Regions from separate parts of the Caballeronia sp. GAWG1-5s-s genome, predicted to be linked through region 2. Evidence: riboswitches for the same ligand, from Rfam matches in the RefSeq annotation. Region 2 holds a riboswitch; the other holds the start of a gene.
What was found. A riboswitch is a leader RNA that binds a small molecule or an ion and turns the genes downstream of it on or off. The one in region 2 is predicted to bind thiamine pyrophosphate.
Positions count from the first base shown of each region.

Region 1: linked by a shared signal. The riboswitch ahead of thiC (phosphomethylpyrimidine synthase ThiC) and the one ahead of NCR34_RS12570 (FAD-dependent oxidoreductase) in region 2 are both predicted to bind thiamine pyrophosphate.

Region 1 covers NZ_JALQDC010000003.1:633,189-637,601, reverse strand. The annotation lists gene NCR34_RS05375 (DUF4397 domain-containing protein) at 1-301, opposite strand, end outside; gene NCR34_RS05370 (EamA family transporter) at 620-1,525, opposite strand; TPP riboswitch at 1,894-2,036, shown strand; gene thiC (phosphomethylpyrimidine synthase ThiC) at 2,164-4,095, shown strand; gene NCR34_RS05360 (YMGG-like glycine zipper-containing protein) at 4,353-4,413, shown strand, end outside.
Region 2 covers NZ_JALQDC010000014.1:25,753-30,165, forward strand. The annotation lists gene thiE (thiamine phosphate synthase) at 1-452, opposite strand, end outside; gene NCR34_RS12560 (thiazole synthase) at 449-1,255, opposite strand; gene thiS (sulfur carrier protein ThiS) at 1,275-1,472, opposite strand; gene NCR34_RS12570 (FAD-dependent oxidoreductase) at 1,493-2,623, opposite strand; TPP riboswitch at 2,815-2,937, opposite strand; gene NCR34_RS12575 (ABC transporter ATP-binding protein/permease) at 3,239-4,413, shown strand, end outside.

The DNA of each region.
Region 1 (4,413 bases), on a different contig from region 2:
CGTTGCTGATGCTCGAATCGGATGCGAGCAGGGTCGTCGTGTTCACGGCCGCGTAGCCGAAGTTGTGCTGGCCCGTGCCGATGTTCGCGAAGTTGGTCACCGTCTTGTAGCCGAGGTTCGGTTGCAGCACCTTGCCGTTATCGTAGAAGTCGACGTTCGGGCCGCTCGGAATCGCGTGGATGAAGTGAACCTGCGCTTGCGTAAGGCCGAGTTCCTTGCCGACGTCGTCCGAACTTCCGCCGCATGCGGAGAGAAGCGAAGCGACGGCAGCGAGCGCCGTGACGGTGCGGATGAGCTTCATGTGCCACCTTCCTTTTTGTGATCGTTGATGGTGTCGTGAAGGCTGCGGACGGCGGGCGGATGGCCCGCTACGCCGCGTCCTCGCCGCGAGGAACGCGTCTTTGTTTCATCGGAATGACGCGCCTCGCGGGTGGCGCATATAGAGCAACACCCGTGCCCTTTTGCGGTGCGCGAGCGGCGCGACTTCAGCTGGAAGCCTTATCGCGCAAGGCTGCGGCATTCGTTAGAGGATTCGTTCGGGGCCCGACAGCGCAGCGGCGCGTGCGCGGCTTCGAGCGCTGCGTGCGCGCCCTTCTTACAAGCGAAGCGAACGGAAGGCTCACACCAACCCGCGCCGTCGATAATCGAACCAGAAAGAAAGCCCGACGCTCAGCAGAATGACGACCGTCGCAATGACGGTCCAGCGCGTGATCGCCTCGCCGAGCAGCAACGCGCCGAGCAACACCGCGACCACCGGGTTCACGTACATGCAGCTGCTCGCGATGATCGGGCTCGTATGGCGGATCAGGAAGCCGTAAGCGACATACGCGGCCATCGTTCCGACGAGCATCAAGTACAGAAACGACAGCCCCGGCACGAAGCCGATGCCCGCCAGCCGCTCGCCGGAGAGCAACGCGACCGTCGTGGAAATCGAACCGCCGAGGCCGATCTGCAGCGCGGTCGACATGAAGAGGTCCGACGGCAGCTTGACGCGGCTCGCCAGATGCGCCCCGCCCGCCCAGAAAATCGCGCCGCACAGAATCGCGATGCTGCCCGCGGTTGAGCCGGCACCTGAATCGCCGTGATTCAGCAACACGATGCCGATCAGCCCCAATCCGACCGCCACCCACTCGCCCTTCGCGATGCGCCGGCCCGTGAGCGCGGCGATGATCGTCGCGAAAAGCGGCACGGTCGCGACCATCACGGCGGCGGTCCCGGTTTCGACGGTGCGCATGCCGTAGGCGAGCATCCCGCTCGACAAGCCGACGAGCAGCGTGCCGACGAGCGCGGCATTGCGCGCTTCGGCCAACGTCGGCCAGACCGGCTTGCGGCGCGCCGCGAACACGAAGAGCCCGATGCCCGCGAACAGATTGCGCAAGCCGGAAAGCAGAAGCGGCGGAAACGACGCGAGCGACAGATGCACGGCGAGATACGTCGATCCCCACACGAGATAGACGACGGCCAGCGCGAGCGCGACTTGTCCCTTGTGCGAACGCGGCGCGCGAAACGGAAAACGATCGGGCAAGGAGAACGGCAGGCGCGGCAGGCGCGGCGGCTTGAAGGACGATTGGGCGACGGATTGGACATGCGTTACCCGGCCAGCGTGCAGTGCAGCGCCGCGCATCGCATCCGGCAGACGGCAATTGAACGGGCGAAAGCTCCGGCGCGACAAACGAGACAGGACGACATGGCGAAACAGTTGGAATGCGAACGCGGACGCAGAGGAGAAACAGCGCAAGACGCGGGGCGTCGATTGCGGCTGCCGGGCGGTCAGGGAAAACACGCAGGCCGGGGCGAGCGACATTATGCAGTAAGCGCCCCGCGCGATCGACGAATCGCCGGACGAATTTTCGGATGGTTGCCAACACGCCACGCTGCGGTGTATGGTGGCGGCTGCTAACGCGGGGGTCCTGCGTTGCGCATCGCGATTGCGGCCGGTTTCATCGAGCGCAGTCGCCTCGCGCGGCGCGGGTGAGAAATACCCTTTGAACCTGATCTGGATAATGCCAGCGCAGGGAAGCGTTCGGGTTTCGACAGTCGCGCCGCATCAGACTACTTCTTCCGAACCCGTACCTTTCCGTCTCGTTCCTCCCTGTTTAGCTCCTGAGTCAGCCGAGCGCTGCAACGCTCGCATGTCAACACGTCCCACAGGAGAGACAGCACATGAATGCCAATCCCAAGTTTCTGTCGGAAAACGCCGTCGTCGACGCCGCCGCCATCGCCCCGCTGCCGAACTCGCGCAAGGTCTACGTGACCGGCTCGACGCCGGACATTCGCGTGCCGATGCGCGAGATCACGCAGTCCGACACGCCGGACGGCTTCGGCGGCGAGAAGAATCCGCCGGTGTACGTGTACGACACCTCCGGTCCGTACACCGATCCGGACGCGAAGATAGACATCCGCTCGGGACTGCCCGCGCTGCGCGCCGGCTGGATCGAAAAGCGCGGCGACACGGAAGAACTGGCGGGCCTGTCGAGCGAATTCGGCCGCGAGCGCGCCGCCGATCCGAAAACGGCCGAACTGCGCTTTCCCGGCCTGCACCGCAAGCCGCGCCGCGCCCTCGCCGGCAAGAACGTCACGCAGATGCACTACGCGCGCGCGGGCATCATCACGCCGGAGATGGAATACATCGCCATCCGCGAGAATCAGCGTCGCGCCGAATATCTCGAAAGCCTGCGCAAGAGCGGCCCGAACGGCGAAAAGCTCGCGCAGATGATGGGCCGCCAGCATCCCGGACAGGCGTTCGGCGCGGCGGCGTTCGGCAAGGACGCGCTGAAGGAAATCACGCCCGAGTTCGTGCGCGAGGAAGTGGCGCGCGGCCGCGCGATCATTCCCGCGAACATCAATCACCCGGAAAGCGAGCCGATGATCATCGGCCGCAACTTCCTCGTGAAGATCAACGCGAACATCGGCAATTCGGCGGTCACGTCGTCCATCGGCGAGGAAGTCGACAAGATGACCTGGGCGATCCGCTGGGGCGGCGACACGGTGATGGATCTGTCCACCGGCAAGCACATTCACGAGACGCGCGAGTGGATCATCCGCAATTCGCCGGTGCCGATCGGCACGGTGCCCATCTATCAGGCGCTCGAAAAGGTCAACGGCAAAGCCGAAGACCTTACGTGGGAAATCTTCCGCGACACGCTCATCGAGCAGGCGGAGCAAGGCGTCGACTACTTCACGATCCACGCGGGCGTGCGGCTGCAATACGTGCCGCTGACGGCGAACCGCATGACCGGCATCGTGTCGCGCGGCGGCTCGATCATGGCGAAGTGGTGCCTCGCGCATCACAAGGAGAGCTTCATCTACGAGCACTTCGAGGACATCTGCGAAATCATGAAGCAATACGATGTCTCCTTCTCGCTCGGCGACGGCCTGCGCCCCGGCTCGATCTACGACGCGAATGACGAAGCGCAGCTCGGCGAGCTGAAGACGCTCGGCGAACTCACGCAGGTCGCGTGGAAGCACGACGTGCAGGTGATGATCGAAGGCCCCGGCCACGTACCGATGCAGCTCATCAAGGAGAACATGGACCTGCAGTTGCAGTGGTGCGACGAGGCGCCCTTCTACACGCTCGGGCCGCTCACCACGGACATCGCGCCGGGCTACGACCACATCACCTCGGGCATCGGCGCCGCGATGATCGGCTGGTTCGGCACCGCGATGCTCTGCTACGTCACGCCGAAGGAGCACCTCGGCTTGCCGAACAAGGACGACGTGAAGGAAGGCATCATCACGTACAAGCTCGCGGCGCACGCGGCGGATCTGGCGAAGGGCCATCCCGGCGCGCAGGTGCGGGACAACGCGCTCTCGAAGGCGCGCTTCGAATTCCGCTGGGAAGACCAGTTCAATCTCGGCCTCGACCCGGACAAGGCGCGCGAATTCCACGACGAAACGCTGCCGAAGGACTCCGCGAAGGTCGCGCACTTCTGCTCGATGTGCGGCCCGCACTTCTGCTCGATGAAGATCACGCAGGATGTGCGCGACTTCGCCGCGAAGCAGGGCGTGAGCGAAACCGACGCGCTCACGCACGGCATGCAGACGAAGGCGATCGAGTTCGTGAAGAAGGGCGCGGAAATCTATCAGCCGACATGATGCGCCGTCTCTGACGGACTGAAAGCCTGACCGGAAACGGCCTGTCGCGCGGCGAGCGCGACAGGCCGTTTTGCTTGCTGCGTTCCCGCCCAAAGCCTTGCTCATCAAGGCTGGGCGCTCATTCAGACGATTCGGGCATCTTTCCTGCTCCGTATCGAACGAACCGGCGAAAAAACGCGGCATGCGCGCCGGACCGTCGTCTCGTCCGGGGAAGTCGCGCCGCAGCCGATTCGTTCCATCATCACTGGAGAGTCGACATGAAAAACATCAAACAAATCGGCGCCGCAGCACTGCTCACCGCTTCTTTCGCCGGACTGA
Region 2 (4,413 bases):
GGCGCGGGCGGAAGGTCGCTCACGCGCGGAAACGTCGCGAAATCGACGGGCCAGGCGTCGTCTTTCGACTCGTCGCCGGTGCGCCAGGCCAGCGCCAGAACGAGTGCATCGTGCGGCTCGAAGTTGCAGTCGAGAAACGCGGCGAGCGCGGCGAGCCAGTCGTCGGAGCGCTCGCCGTCGAGCACGAAACGCGCGCCGTTGCGCGTCAGCGTCACGCGCGAGCCGTGCGCTTCGAGCAGGGCGGCGTCGCCGGCAAGCGCGCCGGGATCGGATTCACGCGGGCCCGTGAGCACGATCAAATCCTGCGCGCCGGCCGATTCGGGCGCGGTCAGGCAGATGCGCCAGCGCGTCGACGCGGCGGGCCAGTCGCCCAGACGCGCGCGGATGCGCTCCGCGACTTCCAGGAGTTCGTCCGCCGGCGGCCAGAACACTTCGCGACCGAGCAGGCTCATGCCGCACCTCCGTCCTGATGCCAGAACGGCATGCCGACGACCGGCGTGCTTGCCTGCGCGCTGTCGCGCTCGGCCATCGGACCGGCGAGGAACGCGCTGCGGCCCGCTTCGACGCCCAGCGCAAATGCACGCGCCATCTGCGGCGGAAACGTGGCCTGCGACACCGCCGTGTTGAGCAGCACGCCGTCGAAGCCCCACTCCATCACCTGACACGCGTGCGACGGCACGCCCAGACCCGCATCGACGATCAGTGGCACGTCCGGCAGCCGCTCGCGCAGCGTGCGCAGGCCGTACGGGTTCGTCACGCCCTTGCCCGTGCCGATGGGCGCGCCCCACGGCATCAGCGCTTCGCAGCCGGCATCGAGCAGGCGCCGGCCGATCACCAGATCTTCGGTGCAGTACGGCAGCACCTTGAAGCCGTCGCGCACGAGCTTCGCCGCCGCTTCGACCAGGCCGATCGGGTCGGGCTGGAGCGTGTAATCGTCGCCGATCAGTTCGAGCTTGATCCACGGCGTGTCGAAGACTTCCCGCGCCATGTAGGCAGTTGTCAGCGCTTCGTCGACGCTCTGGCAGCCCGCGGTGTTCGGCAACAGCGCGACGCCGTGACGCTTGAGCACGTCGAAGAAGCCGGCTTCGCCCGTCTCCGACTGGCGGCGCAGCGCGACCGTCACCATGCCGGGGCGCGCGGCATCGATGGAATCGGACAGCGATTGCAGCGACGGATAGCGCGACGTGCCGAGCAGCACGCGGCTCGGAAATGCCTGGCCGTAGAGCGTGAGCACATCGGCGGTCTGTGTGGTCATGATGGAATCCTTCGTGTGTTCAACCGCCCGCGACGGGCGAAACGACGTCGAGCTTGTCGCCCGGCGCGAGCGTCTTCGTGCCATGCTCGCCGCGCGCGACGAACTGGCCGTTGAGCGCGACTGCGAACGGCGGCTTCGCGCCGAACGCGGCGAGCGCGTCAGTCACGGTCGCGGCATCGGGCAAGGTGAACTCGCGCTGATTGATGTGGATGTTCATGGTTCTGTCTCTGAATCGTGTCACGCGGGCACGGCCGCGAACGCGCCGTGCAGCAGCTCGGGCCATGCGGCATCGCCGCGGAACTGCGCGAACGAAGCGGCGTCGCGCACCGCTCCTCCGATGAGCGCATCGGCGAGCGCGCACGCGGCATCGGCCACTTCGGGCGCGATCATGAAGCCGTGCCGATACAGCCCGTTCACGCGCAGCGTCTGCGCGCCATCCCAGGCAATGGCCGGACGATGATCCGGCAGCGTCGGCCGGCATTGCGAATTGAGTTCGAGAATGCGCGCTTCGCCGAATCCCGGATGCACGGCGAAGGCCGCGCTCAGCAATTCGAGCGCCGAGCGCACGCTGACGGGCGACATGTCCTCGCCCTCGACTTCCGTCGCGCCGATCACGTAGACGTCGTTCTGCTTCGGCGCGATGTAAAGCGGATAGCGCGGATGCAGCAAGCGCACCGGCCGCGTGAGCCCGATGCCCGGCGCATGCACCCGCGCCACTTCGCCGCGAATGCCGCGCAGCGCGGGCCACGCGGCCTTCGCGCCGAGACCGCGGCAATCGATGATCCAGCGCGCATCGGGCATGGCATCGACCGGCGTGTTCCAGTGCGTGCGCACGCCGCGCGCCGCCAGCCCCGCCGCGAGCGCCTTGAGCGCCTGCCGGTTGTCGAGCTGGCCTTCGTGCGGCAGCAGCCAGCCCTGCGCGAAGCGCGTCCCGAGCGCCGGTTCCGCCTCGGCGACCTGCGCGCCCGCGAGCTTGACGAAACCGCCGTCGAGTAGCGATACCGGGGCGTTCGCGCGCAGCCGGCGCTCGAAAAGCGGCGCTTCCGCGCGATCCGCGCCGTGCCAGACGACGAGCGTCCCGTTGCGCTGAAAGAAGACCGGCTCGGGCAATGCCGCGAGCACATCCGGCCAGCGCGCGAGCGACGCCGCGCCGAGTTCGACGACGAGCGGCTCCGCGCTCGTTGCCTCCGCGAGCGGCGCGAGCATGGCCGCGGCGACCCACGCGGCCGACTGCGAGCCGGCTTCGTCGCCACGCTCGTAGAGCGCGACGCCGTGCCCCGCGCCCGCAAGCTGCCAGGCGACGAGCCGCCCGACGAGCCCGCCGCCGATCACGGCGAAATCCGGCCGGCGGGCGTCGCCCTGTTCCATGCTGTTCACAATCCGATGTCTCCTCATCCGGTCGCGTGCGTCGCCTCGACGTACGCGAGCGTCGCCGCAGGAAGCGGCATACCGATTGACTAACGTGACGAATCAGCGGAGGAGAGACCTGCACGGCGGCCGTCAGACGCACCGAGCGGAAAAGGAAGACCGGAAGAGACTGGAGGAATGGCGCGGCGAACGCGCGTTCTCCGGAAACTTCCCTCGCCGGTATTACCCGGATCGGGTGCAAAGGGTCTCTCTCAGCCTCGCCGCGCCGGCCACCGTTGCCAGTGACGGCGCGCGAAGCACCCCTGTTTCGTCGCAGATCATTAGAGCATAAAAGGCAAAGCCGCTGCAAACCGGGATTGCCCGCTGCGGCCGTGGCGCTCCCGTCGTGCCGCGTCGTGCCGCGTCGTGCCGCTTCGGTCGCGGCCGGCGGCACTCTGGCACAATGCCCCGAACACCGGTTCATCGGACGATCGGGCCGAATTAAGCGACAGTTAAGGCAGCATCACAACAATCTGCGAACCCGGAACTGGCTGCGCGCACGTCGATGCCGCGCGCCGAACGGCAAGCGACACCGTCTCAACCCGCCGGCGATCCGGCGCACCCGAACACAAGGTCATGGTCAACACGAATCTCGAAAGCACGCAGCAGAAGGCGGATGACGTATCGGCGTGGAGCCTCATCAAACCTTACTGGGTCTCGGAAGAACGCGGCATCGCGTGGGGCCTTCTGGTCGCGATCATCGCGATCAATATGACGGTCGTCTGGATCAACGTGCGGCTCAACAGCTGGAACGCAGACTTTTATAACGCGCTGCAAAACAAGAACGTGCGCGACTTTCCGCACTTGCTGCTGATCTTCACGGGTCTCGCGTTCGCGTACATCCTGCTTGCCGTCTACGGCCGCTATCTCCGGCAAATGCTCGCGTTCCGCTGGCGGCAATGGCTCACGAACCGGTATCTCGAACAATGGTTCGGCGACAAGGCGTTCTACCGCATCGAACGCGACCGCCTCGCCGACAACCCCGACCAGCGTATCAGCGACGACCTGCAATCCTTCGCGACCACCACGCTTACGCTGTCGCTCGACCTGCTGTCGACGCTCGTCACGCTCGTCACCTTCATCACTATCTTGTGGACGCTCGCGGGCGCTCTGACGCTGACGCTCTTCGGCAAGCCGCTCGTCGTTCCGGGCTACATGGTGTGGGCCGCCGCCCTCTACGCGATCCTCGGCTCGCTCATCATCCAGAAGGTCGGGCATCCGCTCGTGTCGATCAACTATCAGCAGCAGAAAGTGGAGGCGGACTTCCGCTTCGGCCTGATTCGCGTGCGCGAAAACGCCGAGCAGATTGCGTTCTACGACGGCATCGCCACCGAAACCGCCAACGCGAAGAGCATCTTCCAGCGCATTCGCGACAACTGGTGGCTCATCATGAAGTACACGAAGCGCATGACCTTCGTGCTGTCCTTCTACGGGCAGATTGCGATCATTTTTCCGATCATGGTCGCCGCGCCGCGCTACTTCGCGGGCGCGTTCTCATTCGGCGTGCTGATGCAGATTTCATCGGCGTTCGGCACGGTCAGCGATTCCTTCTCGTGGTTCATCAACAGTTATTCGACGCTGGTCGAATGGCGCGCCACCGTCAACCGTCTGCGCGAGTTCAAGCGCGTGATGCGCTCGACGCATATCCGCGAGGAAACGTCGCCTGCGACGGAACGCGGCGGCATCAATCTGCATTACACGAGCACGCCGTCGCTGACGACGACCGGCCTCACACTCGCGCTTCCGAATGG